Arachidicoccus terrestris: one gene and its partner. The protein of the gene in region 1 interacts with the protein of each later gene in a pairwise test. Links are inferred from orthologs where the notes say so. Each region holds a gene or a part of one and is shown on either strand. Other genes may lie near its edges.

Evidence for each region.
Region 2: the proteins of K9M52_RS12785 (region 1) and abc-f interact in binary tests that used the Escherichia coli proteins (3 or more experiments, as listed by UniProt). The link is inferred for Arachidicoccus terrestris from one-to-one orthologs.

Annotation. Positions count from the first base shown.
Region 1 is NZ_CP083387.1:3,279,295-3,286,875, reverse strand. What follows is about bases 2,026-5,337. They hold K9M52_RS12785 (2-oxoglutarate dehydrogenase E1 component), read left to right. Parts: upstream 2,026-2,404; coding sequence 2,405-5,137; downstream 5,138-5,337. Other genes in these bases: odhB (2-oxoglutarate dehydrogenase complex dihydrolipoyllysine-residue succinyltransferase), read left to right, coding at 5,232-5,337; rpsT (30S ribosomal protein S20), read right to left, coding at 2,026-2,191. Outside these bases: guaA (glutamine-hydrolyzing GMP synthase), read right to left, coding at 1-301; K9M52_RS12795 (serpin family protein), read right to left, coding at 409-1,653; more of rpsT, read right to left, coding at 1,931-2,025; more of odhB, read left to right, coding at 5,338-6,818; protein translocase subunit SecDF, read right to left, coding at 7,069-7,581. UniProt on the Escherichia coli protein: E1 component of the 2-oxoglutarate dehydrogenase (OGDH) complex which catalyzes the decarboxylation of 2-oxoglutarate, the first step in the conversion of 2-oxoglutarate to succinyl-CoA and CO(2).
Region 2 is NZ_CP083387.1:4,236,138-4,243,403, reverse strand. What follows is about bases 2,969-5,965. They hold abc-f (ribosomal protection-like ABC-F family protein), read left to right. Parts: upstream 2,969-3,486; coding sequence 3,487-5,445; downstream 5,446-5,965. Other genes in these bases: K9M52_RS16505 (NTP transferase domain-containing protein), read left to right, coding at 5,584-5,965; K9M52_RS16515 (acetate uptake transporter), read left to right, coding at 2,969-3,398. Outside these bases: nagB (glucosamine-6-phosphate deaminase), read right to left, coding at 59-1,963; K9M52_RS16520 (DNA-3-methyladenine glycosylase I), read left to right, coding at 2,143-2,721; more of K9M52_RS16515, read left to right, coding at 2,808-2,968; more of K9M52_RS16505, read left to right, coding at 5,966-6,306; K9M52_RS16500 (hypothetical protein), read left to right, coding at 6,330-7,244. UniProt on the Escherichia coli protein: Genetic data indicate it may be involved in ribosome assembly or function.

The DNA of each region.
Region 1 (7,581 bases):
ACTCACGTTTATCAGATTTTTCCACCCGGCCGCCAAACACCTTGGCCGCCAGCTGTGCCCCGTAACAAACACCCAGAACCGGCACGCTGTCCAAAATAGCCTGAATATCTATCATCGGCGCATCCTGTTCATTCACACTGCAAGGCGAGCCACTCAGTATCACTCCTTTAATATTCTCATTAAAATCCAGCGTACTATGGAAAGGAACAATGTCGCAATACACATTCGCTTCTCTTACCGCTCTGGCAATCAATTGAGTGTATTGGCTGCCAAAATCTAAAATGATAATCTTTTCAGTCATAAAATTTGAATATTAGGAAATGGTTACCGGGAATTTGCCGCAAAGCTAAACAAAAAGCCGGTCTTATTAAAACCGGCTTTTTGAATATTTAAAATTAACCCGTGTGCTTATTCAGCGTCTGGGTTCATGATCTTACCCATAAATAAAATCGTATTGGAGGTTTTCTCACTGATTATGATACCAAAGGGATGATCACAGATAAACTGCGATACTATCGGGACCGAAGTTACGCCTATTCCGGTAGTCGTAACGGCTGCAGCCTCAGTCCCCTCTTCATCCACTTTCAAGTAAGTATCCTGTTTCACAAAGCTAACAAAGAGATTTCCGTTCCTGGGGGCTGCCATTTTAGACAAATCTGCTAAAGTACTATTAAAAGCCGATTTCATACCCATCGACTGTAACACATCATTCAACTTGATCGAAAAGGCAGGAATGGTAAAACGGGGCAGGCCGACATTGACTTCCCTTTTTGCCATATTGGCTTTAAGTGTTTCCCACTGGGCACCATCTATACCAGAGAGTACCTCATCCAGCTTTTTACCCGCTCTAGGCAATATGACCGTCATCGCAAACTGTCCATTGCCATAGGGAAGCCTGACGGCCATATAATCGTCAGCAGTATAATTCTCAAACGTTTCCTGCTGATGCATCATCTGTACCTGTTTGGAACTGCCATCCTCCAGATGAAAATCTGCCGGAGCTGTCATGGCCTTATCAAATTTAGAAGCCCAGTCACCCTTAAAATACAAAGCGTTCAGTAAAAACATAACGTCTTCACTTCGAATCGAATCCAATACTCTGGTTATTTTGCCATTGGTTTTCTTGCTGGCCCAATCATTAATAAAAGACACATCGGTCGGTTTAAAATCCAATGGTGTCACGGTAGCGTCGAAGTGCTTCTCAAGACCTTTTGTGTATTCTGTATCAAAAGGAAACGTTTTTCTGTACCAGACAGAATTATACAGGCCTAACTGAACCTTTGGATCCGCCTCCGGTAACTCGTTCAGCAGCGTTTTATAAGCCTGATTTACCTCATCCAGGCTTTGGCCATTCAAATTCAGCACCTGGAGCATTTCATCGTAGGTCGTACCCGATGCGCCGTTCAATACCATACCTAAATCCATATGCAGGCTGAGCGGGGAAATGAAGAAATTGTCATCCTTGGGCTGATCGGCCTGAACATGATGCAGCAGGTTAAATGAAAAGTCATTGACATGTGTGGCAACCATGGGGCTGATACTGATCTGTTTAACCGGAGCCTGCTTTTCTGATCCACCGGAATGTAAGCCTTTGCTGCAGCCGGTAAGGGTCAAAACCCCCAGAAAAAGCGAATAAGCAAAAAAATGGTTCATATGGATATATTTTTAATATTACATTAATCGCTCCTTCAGTTGGATATAATCAATGAAGGGGCGTTCTTATCTAAAACGATATATAATAAAAAACGCTACAGTGTTGCAGGAACATTGAACTTTAGTACAAAAATGGCACCACGGCTAAGCAATACTACGTAAAACAGGCACACCTTTGGAAAGGGATAGGCACAAAAAAAACCAGATGTCTTGTTTTTCAACTCAACTATCTGGCTTTAAATAAGATATATGAAAAAACTAACTCAAATCACCCTCCTTAGGCGGGTTTTTTAAATTCAGTTTTTCTGGCTAATTTGCTTTTCAGGTTATTAGCTTTATTTTTATGAATAACACCGCGTTTTGCCAATTTATCGATCATAGAGAAAGTTAAAGGCAATGCAGCATCATAAGCTGCATCATCGGCAGACGCTTTAAGGTTACGGATATTGTTACGGGTTGTTTTACCGTAGTAACGGTTTCTGTCCCTGCGCTTAGCTGCTTGACGTACGTCTTTTTTGGTAGCTTTATGATTTGCCATTAAAAATTTCTTTTTTGAGTAACTGTTTTTTCGGACTGCAAATGTAGAGCAAATTTCTGAAAGGAAAAATTTTTTTTAAAAAGGCCGCTGATACTGCCGTTATACGGCGAGCCGCTTATTGAAAAAAAAACCTAACATTAGGCTTTTATTAGAAGGGAATATTTGATATTTGCATTCAATTATAACTCATCTCACAAATACCCCTGGGGAGATATGAAAGATTTCTCGTATATAACCAATTCCCACCCTTCATTTATTGAAGGATTGTACAAAGACTTTACAGAAGACCCACAAAAAGTAGACCCTGATTTTAGAAAATTTTTCGAAGGATTTGACTACGCCGTAGCCGGTGACATACCCAGTGCAGGGACTGGAAGCGTAAATACCAACCAGCTTTCCAAAGAGTTCTCCGTATATAAACTGATTCATGATTACCGTCAGAAAGGCCATTTAATCGCGCAGACCAATCCGATCCGTTCACGTAAAGACCGGCATGCGAACCTGGACATCAAATACTTTGGCCTGACAGACAAAGACTTAAACGAAAAATTCCAGGCCGGGCAGTTTATCGGCCTTCCTGGTGGCACCTTGCAACAAATCATTGACAAACTAAATAAGCTCTATTGCGGATCGGTAGGCGTAGAATGCACCTATGTAACTGATCCTGATACATATAACTGGATCATAGACGCGGTCGAAAAGAAATTCCTGGAAGTACCTTCCCTGGAAAAGCGTAAAAGAAACCTGGAAAAGATCAACCAGGGGGTCATTTTCGAGAAGTTCCTACATACCAAATACATAGGTCAGAAAAGGTTTTCATTAGAGGGTGGCGAGGCGTTAATTCCGGCGCTGGATGCAATTATCCATGAGGCAGCCGGTAATGAAGTGGAAGAGGCTGTCATCGGCATGGCGCACCGTGGCCGCCTGAACGTCCTGGCCAATACACTGGGTAAGACCTATGAACAAATTTTCAGTGAGTTTGAAGGTGTTATACCAGCTGATAAGACGCAGGGCAGCGGTGATGTAAAATACCATTTAGGGTTCAGAAGTGATTTTATTACCGCCAGTGGTAAAAAGATCAATCTACAGCTCTGTCCTAATCCCTCCCATCTGGAAGTAGTCGACCCGGTGGCCCTTGGGTTTGCCCGGGCGAAGGCCAATGTGCTCTATAATTTTGAATACAATAAGATCCTCCCCATTCTCATCCATGGAGACGCTGCCCTTGCCGGGCAGGGCGTGATCTACGAAGTCGCTCAGATGAGCGAGCTGGAGGGCTATAATGTTGGAGGGACCGTACATCTGGTCATCAATAATCAGATTGGTTTCACCACCGACTACAAAGACGCCCGCAGCTCTGATTACTGTACGGCTATTGCCGGCATTACTAAATCTCCCGTATTTCATGTGAACGGAGATGATATCGAAGCTGTTGTAAAAGCCGCCGAGATTGCGACCACATTCAGACAGAAATTCCATCAGGATATCTACATTGACATTCTCTGTTATCGCCGTCATGGGCATAACGAAGGCGATGAGCCTAAATTTACGCAGCCACATCTGTATTCCCTGATTGATAAACACCCCAATCCCAGGGAAGTGTATATGGAATTTCTCACCAAAAACGGTGAAAAGGACGCACAGTTACTGGCCAAGGAAATGGAGACCAAATTCTGGAACGATTTGCAGGAGCGTTTTGATGAAGTCCATCAAAAGCCTCTCCCCTACAAATTACAGGCGCCGGAAGAGTGGTGGCAAAAGCTGCGCTATTCAGAATCGGGGGACTTTAAAGATTCACCGGTTACAGGTATTGACCAGACAAGCGTAGCTGATCTAATGGACAAGATTCTGACCTGGCCGGAGGACTTTCAGCCACTGCGCAAGATTAAAAAACTTTTGCTGGACAAAAAGGCACTCTTTGACAAGGATGGCCTGATCGACTGGGGCACAGCCGAGCTTTTAGCTTACGCCAGCCTGTTGGTTGAAGAACAGACGGTCCGCCTCAGCGGAGAAGACGTTAAACGCGGCACCTTTGCCCAACGTCATGCCGTCTTATTCGATGAGCATACCAATCAGGAATATAACCGGCTGGATCACTTATCCAATAATTCCAATACAAAATTCAGGGTATATAACTCCCTGCTGAGCGAATACGCCGTACTAGGCTTTGAATATGGATATGCACTAGCCAATCCAAATAACCTGGCGGTGTGGGAAGCGCAATATGGCGATTTTGTCAACGGTGCCCAAATGGTCATCGACCAATATATTACCAGTGCCGAATCCAAATGGGGCTTAATGAGCGGTGTTGTTTTATTACTACCCCACGGATATGAAGGCAGCGGGCCAGACCACTCCAGTGCCCGGCTGGAAAGATTCTTACAGAGTTGTGCAGAACAGAATATCGTTGTCACCAATATTACGACTGCCGCGAATTTCTTCCATGCTTTAAGGCGTCAGATGAAATGGCCTTTCAGAAAGCCGCTGATCAATATGTCGCCAAAGGCCAACCTCAGACACCCGGGCTCGTATAGCAAAGCCGCAGACTTTGCCGGTGAACACCGTTTCCAGGAAGTGATCGATGACTACCAGGCAGATCCGGCACAGATTAAAAAAGTATTGCTTTGTTCCGGTAAACTGTATTTTGATCTGGAAGAAAAAAGACAAAAAGAAAACAGAACCGACATTGCGTTGATACGCCTGGAACAGATCTATCCTACACCCGAAGAACAACTTATTGCCCTGCATGAAAAATATAGCAATGCAGTCTGGTTCTGGGTACAGGAAGAACCTCAGAACATGGGAGCAGCGACCTTCCTGCAGACCAACTTCAAAGCATTCCCTTATGGTATTATCAGCAGAAATGCCAGCGCCTCTACTGCGACCGGTTATGCCAAAGTTCATAAGGTGGAGCAGGAGGAGATTCTCGATACGGCTTTTAACGTCTGATTACACAGAAGAAATAAAAAAACAGAAAGGCCATTTAGATGGTAAAATCTAACAAACGGTTTACCTTTAAGTGCCCTGCAAATTTTATAAGAGTATGATAGATATCAAAGTCCCCACAGTGGGGGAATCCATTAGTGAGGTGACCTTAATCAAATGGGTCAGAAAGACCGGAGATTACGTTAACCGTGATGAAGTTATTGCTGAACTGGAAAGTGAAAAAGCAACCTTTGAAGTCAATGCCGAACAGGCAGGTATCCTGGAAACTGTAGCAGAAGAAGAGCAAACACTTCAGATTGGTGACGTGCTTGCCAAAATCGATGAAACAGCCACAGCTCCGGCAGCTGCAAGTCAGGCACCCACCCAGTCAGAGCAGCCCGCTGCTGCTGCACCTGCTGATAGCACCGCTCCGTCAGCAGCTCTGGCCGAAGCCGTAGCTGTCGGCAAAGGTGTTATCGAAATGACCGTCCCTACCATCGGGGAATCCATTACGGAAGTAACGCTGGTAAATTATCTCAAGCAAGAAGGGGATTTAGTTAAAAGAGATGAGCCTATCGCTGAGCTCGAAAGTGAAAAGGCCACCTTTGAACTTAACGCAGAGGAATCGGGGAAACTGTCCCTGGTAGCCAAAATAGATGATGTGTTACAGATCGGAGATCTGGTGGCTAAAATCGATACGGATGTTGCGGTCCCGAATGAAGCACCTGCGGCCAGCGCACCGGCAGCCCAAAATACCAGTACTCCAGCTCAGGCTCAGCCTGCTGCAGAAGCGCCCGTTACCACCATACCCAATGACCTTAAGGCAAGTCCCGTGGCCTCTGCCATGATTGCCGATAAAAAAATTGATCCGACGACAATTACAGCCACCGGTAGCGGCGGTAGAATCATGAAAGGTGACGTCCTGGCTGCGCTGGCCAGTCCAGGCAGACAAACCTTCCCCGGACAGCCGTTGAACGCCCGTAACGAGCGCAGGGAAAAAATGAGTAACCTGCGTAAAACCATTAGTCGCAGACTCGTGGAATCCAAAAACACAACCGCGATGCTCACCACTTTCAATGAAGTGGACATGACGCGTATCATGGAGATCCGCAAACAATATAAAGATAAGTTTAAAGAACAGCACGGTGTAGGCCTTGGCTTCATGAGCTTCTTTAGTAAGGCCTGTGCCATTGCGCTTAGTGAATGGCCTGCCGTTAATGCTTATATCGACGGCAATGAACTGGTCTACCATGATTACGCTGACATCAGCATTGCGGTAAGCACTCCCAAAGGACTCACCGTACCGGTTATGCGCAATGTAGAATCCATGAGTATGGCAGAGATTGAAAAGTCTGTTGTTGACCTGGCAACCAAAGCGCGTAACGGGAAACTGGGCATGGACGAATTGACAGGTGGTACCTTTACCATCACCAACGGTGGTACTTTTGGTAGCCTGCTAAGTACCCCTATCATCAACTTACCCCAGAGCGCGATCCTGGGTATGCATAAAATCCAGGAAAGGCCAATGGCTATTGCCGGACAGGTGGTTATCCGTCCGATGATGTATGTTGCACTAAGCTATGACCATCGCATCATAGACGGAAAGGAATCAGTAAGCTTTTTGGTAAGGGTGAAAGAGTTACTGGAAAATCCGGAGCTCTTACTCTACAGTAAAAATCCGGTCAAAGCATTGCTTGAACTCTAATTTTATATCAGTTATAATTAAATAAAATCCGGTGCAAATGGCCCTTATACCATTTTTGCACCGGATTTTATTTTACGGTAAATGCTACCCTAAGAAATACGCCAGCTTACATGCTTACATAAATCAAACAGGCCAAAAAGGGCCTGGATGCCCTGCATCACTTTTTCAGTTTTTCCATGTAGGTACCAAATTAAAATCCCGTTCAGTTTAGACGGACTGAACGGGATTTTAGTATTTATTAGACTAATTCCTATTTAGAAGGATGTAACTTTTCGTGATGTTTACGCTCCATTACCGAGTGATCCTTCACTTTTCCTAAAGGTTTGCCCTTAGCAAAATCAATCAAAATCGGTGCCGCAACAAAGATTGAGGAATAGGTACCGGTGATCACACCGATCAGCATCGCAAAAGAAAAGCCTCTAACGACTTCCCCGCCAAAGATAAACAGGATCAAAATCGTTAAAAATACTGTTAGAGACGTCATGATCGTACGGCTCAGGGTCTCATTGATCGCCTTATTAATGATGGTCTCTTTATCGAGCGTATGAAGGATACCTGCGTCTTCACGGATACGGTCATATACAATCACGGTATCATTCATGGAGAAACCAATAACCGTCAATACCGCAGCGATAAAGTGCTGGTCGATTTCCAGCGGGAACGGTACGATGTTTCTGAAGAAACTAAAGACGATCAGTGTTACGAGTACGTCATGTAACAGGGACACAATAGTACCCAGAGAGAACCGCCAGTCCCTGAATCT
Region 2 (7,266 bases), 960 kb from region 1 along the record:
TGTTTTTTATTTACACCCGGCAATATTCGTCATATTGACCGGTTAAATCTGCCTGTCCTTAAAAATGCCAGCGGACAAAAGCTTCCATCGCGGCATATTGTGTCAGACCAAGCTGTGCATATAAGCTGGCAGTATTGGCGTTGCGTTCCTCCGCCCTTTGCCAGAATTCACGGCTATCTGTACCCTGAAAAGGAACAGAATCTTTCTGGGATTGGTGAATGAAGATACCATAACGTTTCTTTTTCACCTGATCAGGGCTCATAGGCACTGCCATTTCGATTTCGGCGATATCCCATTCTTGCCAGGCGCCTTTATACAGCCATACCCAACAGTCTTTCACCCAAGCATCACCTTCCGCCTTTAGCCTTCTCATACTTTCAAAAATAATATCCAGACAGACCTTATGCGTTCCATGCGGGTCAGCCAGGTCTCCGGCGCAATAGACCTGTTGTGGCTGAATCTTTCTTAATAACTCCATAGTTACCTTAATATCCTCTTCGCCCATCGGTTTTTTCTCGATGGTTCCCGTTTCATAGAAAGGCAGATTCATAAAATGAATCTGTTCATCGCTCAGTCCCACATATTTAGCAGTTGCTTTTGCTTCACAACGTCGGATCAAACCTTTGACGGACCGGATAATCTCTGTATCTATATCATTGGGCTTCTTGGTCGCAATAAAGTCTTGTGCTTCTTTCAGGATCTGGTTACTCGTCGAAGCATCCTGACGGGTCAGTTGATCAAAGCCTACTGCGAAATCCAGAAAGCGCGTTACAAACTCATCTGTAACGGCAATATTACCGCTGGTCTGATAGGCGACATGAACGTTGTGGCCCTGGTCGTGCAGACGCATAAAAGTCCCACCCATCGAGATGATGTCATCATCAGGATGCGGGGAGAAGATCAAACAAGTCTTTGGATACGGTGTGGAACGTTCGGGATGATTAGCTCTGGGTTCACCAGGCTTACCACCGGGCCAACCAGTGATAGAATCACGCAGCATATAGAATACCTGTAAGTTGATCTCGTAGGCATCTCCATTATCAGCCAGCAAATCACTCAGACCGTTTTCATTATAATCATTATTGGTCAGGCTCAGAATCGGCTTACCTATTTTAAGCGCCATATCTACCACTGCTCTGCGAACCAGGGCATCGGTCCATTCAACATTGCCACACAACCAAGGCGATTTAAAGCGGGTGAGTTCAGTTGCAGCCAATTCATCAATGACAAAAGTACAGTTATTGTGCATCTGCAGATAGCTGGCCGGCACCTGATCAGTAACTGGGCCTTCGACTGCGGTCACTACCGTAGGAGCTTTATTTCCCCAAGCCATCAGCACAATCCTCTTAGATTTCATGATGGTACCCAGCCCCATGGTAATAGCCAGCCTGGGCACTTTAGACAGGTTGACAAAGTCTCTACAGTTGGCAATACGGGTATTGTTGTCCAGAATTAATAAACGCGTCTTGGAAAACAAACTCGATCCCGGCTCATTAAAACCGATATGACCGTTATGACCCAGGCCTAATAGTTGTAAGTCAATACCCCCGGCAGCATCGATCTTGCTTTCATAATCTTCACATGCCTGACGTACATCTGCTTTTGCAAGTTCACCGTTCGGCATATGGATATTAGCAGGGTCAATATCAACATGGTCAAATAAATGCTGATGCATAAATGTCCAGTAACTGTTAATTGAATCTCTGCTGATCGGATAGTACTCATCCAAGTTAAATGAGACTACGTTTTTGAAACTTAGCCCTTCTTCTTTATGCATACGTACCAACTCAGCATAAAGTTGAATGGGGGTGGAGCCAGTGGCCAGCCCCAGTACACATTTTTCATTTTTTTCCGCTTTGCTGCGGATCAGATCGGCGATCTCTCTGGCAACAGCCAGGGAGCCCTCATCTGGTGTCTTGTAAATTTCTACTGGGATTTTCTCAAAAGAGTCAACCATGTTCATAGTCAATAAGGAATTTGATGGGTGAATGTGAGCGGTAAAGTTAATTCAAAATCACGGAATCAAGTGCAGTCAGAACAAACGTTTGATAAAACGAAACGGGTAGTCATATCCTTTTTTTTAATAGGTATAACTATGCCGGAAATTTCCGTTACATTTAAGCAATTTTTAAAACTTTTCCTATGAGTTACTGCAAGTTTGTACAGGCGATTAAAGAAGAAAAAGACTTGATCCATACAATATATCATGACCAGTATTACGGCTTCCCGTTAGAGGACGATAATGAGCTTTTCGGAAGGCTGATCCTGGAAATCAATCAGGCCGGCCTGTCCTGGGCCACGATCCTAAGAAAGGAAGCCGCCTTTAAAAAAGCCTTCCATAATTACAACATCACCAAAATCGCCCGGTATAAAGACCGGGATATCGAGCGGCTTTTAAAAGATGAGGGTATTATCCGCAACCGGCTAAAAATCCAAGCGGTGATCCACAATGCCGGTGTTATCCAGCAACTGCAAAAAGAGTACGGTTCTTTTAAAAACTGGCTGGATCTTCAACACCCGCTCCCTAAGGAAGATTGGGTCAGGCTCTTTAAAAAGACTTTTAAGTTTACAGGCGGAGAAATTACCGGTGAATTTCTAATGAGCACTGGCTATTTACCGGGGGCACATGACCCTGACTGCCCGGTTACCCAAAAGCTAAAAAAACTAAAGAATCTTCCACTGAACCGACATCCAGGAAAGTCCCGTTTGACTAAAAACTAACGGCAAATGTGGGATAAATGTGGATTGTTTCTTATGTATATAATTATATATATAGAAAATCTCCGTTATTTTTAAGCAAAAAATAAATGGAAAATCAAATTATTCAGGTAGACAAGACAGCTAATCCCGCACCACTGGGTCTTTTAGGCTTCGGCATGACCACTGTGCTGCTCAATATCCATAATGCAGGTTGTATTCCACTGAGTAGTATGATCCTGGCCATGGGTATTTTCTATGGAGGTATCGCCCAGGTTATTGCGGGCATTATGGAATGGAAAAAAGGTAATACTTTCGGCACCACCGCCTTTATCTCATATGGCTTCTTCTGGCTCACACTGGTGGGACTTTTGGTCCTTCCCAAAATAGGATGGTGGGATGCAGAACAGAATATGTCGGCCTCTATGGGTTACTACCTTTTCCTTTGGGGATTGTTTACTTTTGGAATGTTTTTTCCGACACTTAAAAACAACCGCGCACTTCAAGTCGTTTTTGGCACATTGACCATCTTATTTTTCCTGTTATCCGCGGCAGAATTTACCGGTAATGCAAGTCTTACCAAAATTGCAGGCTATGAAGGAATTATCTGTGGCGCGTCTGCCATTTATACCGCACTTGCAGAGATTGTAAATGGTGCTTACGGCAAAACCGTGCTACCGTTGGGAATGGTCAAAAAATAAGGGCAAAAGGTAAAGTTTTAGCCCGGAAGCATTGGCTGGTTTTTTGAGCGCCGCAAATTGCTTACTTTTGCAGCACAAAAATTCAGTTATGCTCGTCGGATTTAATAATGTAACATTTGAATTTGGTGCCCGTGTTATTGTAACAGAGGCTACCTGGCACATTCATCCAGGAGAAAGAATCGGTCTGATCGGTTACAATGGTACAGGTAAATCGACCCTTTTAAAAGTGCTCGTGGGTCAATATCAGCCGTCAGCCGGTACGGTAGAAAGAGGTAAGTCAACGACGATCGGCTACCTTCATCAGGATTTATTAAGCTTTGATACACAGGAAAGTATCCTTGAAGTCGCCATGGGTGCCTTTGAGAGGATTCGCTTTCTGGAAAAGGAAATTGAACGGCTGGGGCAGGTTCTCGAAGATAATTCCGACGAAAAATTGCTGGAAAAATATACAGATTATCTTCACGAAATGGACGTGCTGGACGGCTACACTATTCAGCACCGCACCGAAGAAGTATTACACGGTCTGGGTTTCAGCACAGAAGAGCTCGACCGGCCTTATAAGACATTTAGCGGAGGCTGGCGTATGCGCGTCCTGTTGGCTAAAATGATTCTGCAACAACCAGATGTGCTCTTACTGGATGAGCCGACGAACCACCTGGACCTACCCTCTATCGAATGGCTGGAAAAGTACCTGTCTGGCTATAAAGGAAGTGTGGTCATCGTATCTCACGACCAGTTCTTCCTGAATAAAATGGTGAATAAAATTGTTGAACTATATCAGCAACAATTACATATATATACTGGAGATTATGCATATTATCAGAAGGAAAAGGAGCTCCGTATAGAAATGCAGCAGCGGGCCTACGAAAACCAACAAGAATATATAAAGCAGCAGGAAAGATTTATCGAACGTTTCCGTGCAAAGGCGACAAAAGCGGCCCAGGCACAATCCGCCATGAAAAGACTGGATAAGATCGACCGCATTGAACAGGTTGAGATGGAACGGCCTAATCTAAGAATCAATTTTCAGATCGATAAACAGCCAGGCAAGATACTTGTCACCCTAAAAAATGTCTCCAAAGCTTTTGGAGATCGTATTATTGTTCAAGGTGCCTGTGCTGAAATTGACCGCGGTGACAAGATCGCACTTATCGGGGCTAATGGCAAGGGAAAATCGACGCTTCTGAGAATGATCGCTGATACAGAGACTTTTGAAGGAGAGCGCATATGGGGACATAATGTAGAAGAAAGCTTCTATGCGCAACATCAGCTGGAGAGCCTGAATCTGGACAATACTATAATCGAGGAAATGCAGCTATGCGGCAGCGGAAAGACTGAACTCGAACTGCGTAGCTTATTGGGTGGCTTTATGTTCGGCGGAGATGATATAGATAAAAAGATCAAGATCCTGAGTGGGGGTGAAAAAGCAAGAGTAGCGCTGGCAAAGGTTATTGCCAGTAAATCCAACTTCCTCATGCTGGATGAGCCGACGAACCACTTGGATATGCATTCAGTAGACTTGCTGGCTACCGCGCTGACCAAATATGAAGGCAGCCTGATCTTTGTCAGCCATGACCGGTATTTTATCTCAAAAACGGCCAATAAGATCTGGGAGATAGAGGATTACCAGATAAAAGAATTTAAGGGTAGCTATGCGGAATATATGGAGTGGAAAGAACTAATGGCAGCCCGTCAGAAGCAAATGAATAAAGAAGAGCCTACAGACGAACAGCCTGTGAAAATGGCCAGACCTACACCGGCAGCTGCACCAAAGCCAGTTCAGAATGAGCCACAGCTGGACCGCGAACAGAAAAAAAACTTACAGCGGCATCAGCGGCAGCTGGAGAAAACAGAGGCACTTATCGATACACTCAAAGGAAAACAAACCGCTATTGAACTGGAAATGTCCCTGCCAGAGACCTATGCGGAAGCCGCAAAATTCAGTGAGCTCGAGAAAAGCTATTCCGAAGTCAGAAAGCAGTTAGATAAAGCAGAAAAGGAATATGAGTCGCTTTTTGAGCAGATCCTTGAACTTGAAGGCCTTTAGCGCTTATTTACCAGTAACTTAGCCCGTGCTTACCGCTTACCGACAAAAAACGGTGTTTAAACGATTATTTTTACGGAAACGCTAAAAAAACCGACTTTAAAGGCCTGGCTGGCTTATCTTTGCACACAAATTTCTGATATGGTATATGGCATTATTGCAGCAGGAGAAGGATCCAGATTAAAAGCAGACGGCTACCGTGGATGTAAGCCCATGGTGAAAATTGCCGGTGAAACCTTAATCCAACGCCTGGTCCGGATCTTTGTTGAAAATAGTGCCACGGCTGTCTACATCATACTTAATAACACAGAAAAGGAGGTAGGGGCGTTTATCGATGGCCTGCCTGTTGCCAGACAATTGCCCATTCATATCATATATAAAGATACGCCCAGCTCATTTCACAGTTTCTATGCGCTCATCAGTCATATGGCGCCTGAGCACAGAACTGATGTCTGTATTTCGACCATTGATCCTATATTCAGTGAAGACCTTTTCAAAGGATATGTAGATGCATTTAGACAAAATACAGCGGTGGATGGCTTGATGGCCGTCACTTCATTTGTTGAAGATGATAAGCCACTACATGTATATACAGATGAAAATGAGCGGATCACAAAATTTACGGGTGTCCCCCTTACAGGGCAACACTGGATCTCCGGTGGCATTTATTTACTTAGAAAAGAAGCCCTTGCAGTAGCTGAACCTGCCATGCAAGGTGGCGTCAGCAAAATGCGCAATTATCAGCAGGCGCTCCTGGATGCAGGCATGTATCTAAAGGCGCACGATTTAGGCAAGATCATTGATATCGATCATGTGAGTGATATTCCGCTGGCAGAAGCACTCATTCAATCCACTACTATTTAAATTAAACGATTTAGAATATATTCATGCAGGTAATCGGTATAAAAAGAGCAGTTAAACACTCACCCAATCATATTAACAATGATGCCACCATTTTTCAGATGGTGGCAGATCAGTTGGAAGCATCTGGTATTATCTTAAGCACTTTTCATGAACACGAGTTCCTGAAAGCAGAGTATAAAACAGAAAGTCTGAAAGAGACCCGGCTCATCTTTTCCATGTCCCGGAATCCGGAAGTATTGTCGAGGTTAAAAAGCATTGAACGGCAGTCAGGCAATACAATTGTCATGATCAATAGCCCGCTTGGCATTGAACATTGCTTCAGATCTAATATCACCAGAATTCTCCTGGATAATAAAATTCCTACAGCGCCCAGTGCCATTATGCCAACCACAGGCTATGATCCGGAGATACTCAAAAAGCTTGATCATGGCCATGGGCTCTGGATGAAAAGAGGGGATTTTCATGCCATCATTAAAGAAGATGTCGTCTTCGCCGCAAATCCCGTAAAAGCCATTGAACATATGAGAGCTTTTAAGGAAAGAGCGATTGGAGAAGTAGTTGTATCTACCCATTTGGGAGGCGATCTGATCAAATTCTATGGTGTGCATGGGACCGACTTTTTCCATTGGCTCTATCCATATGACAAGGGGCATTATAAATACAAGGAGTTTCAGGCAATCAATGGACAGACGCAGTATTATGATTTTGATGCAGCCCGGTTAAAGGCGATATCTGATAAAACTGCCGTCAAGGCTGGCGTGCCAATTTATGGCGGTGATGCCGTCATAGACGATAAAGGCCATATAGCCATCATTGATTTTAATGACTGGCCAAGCTTTGCACCTTGTAGAGAGGATGCTGCCAGGGCCATCACGAACAAGCTCCTGCAGGCATTACAGGCAAAAGTGGCGGCTGCCGGCCTTCCTGCGTCACAATAGGCCATGGTATTCATGGGCAAAA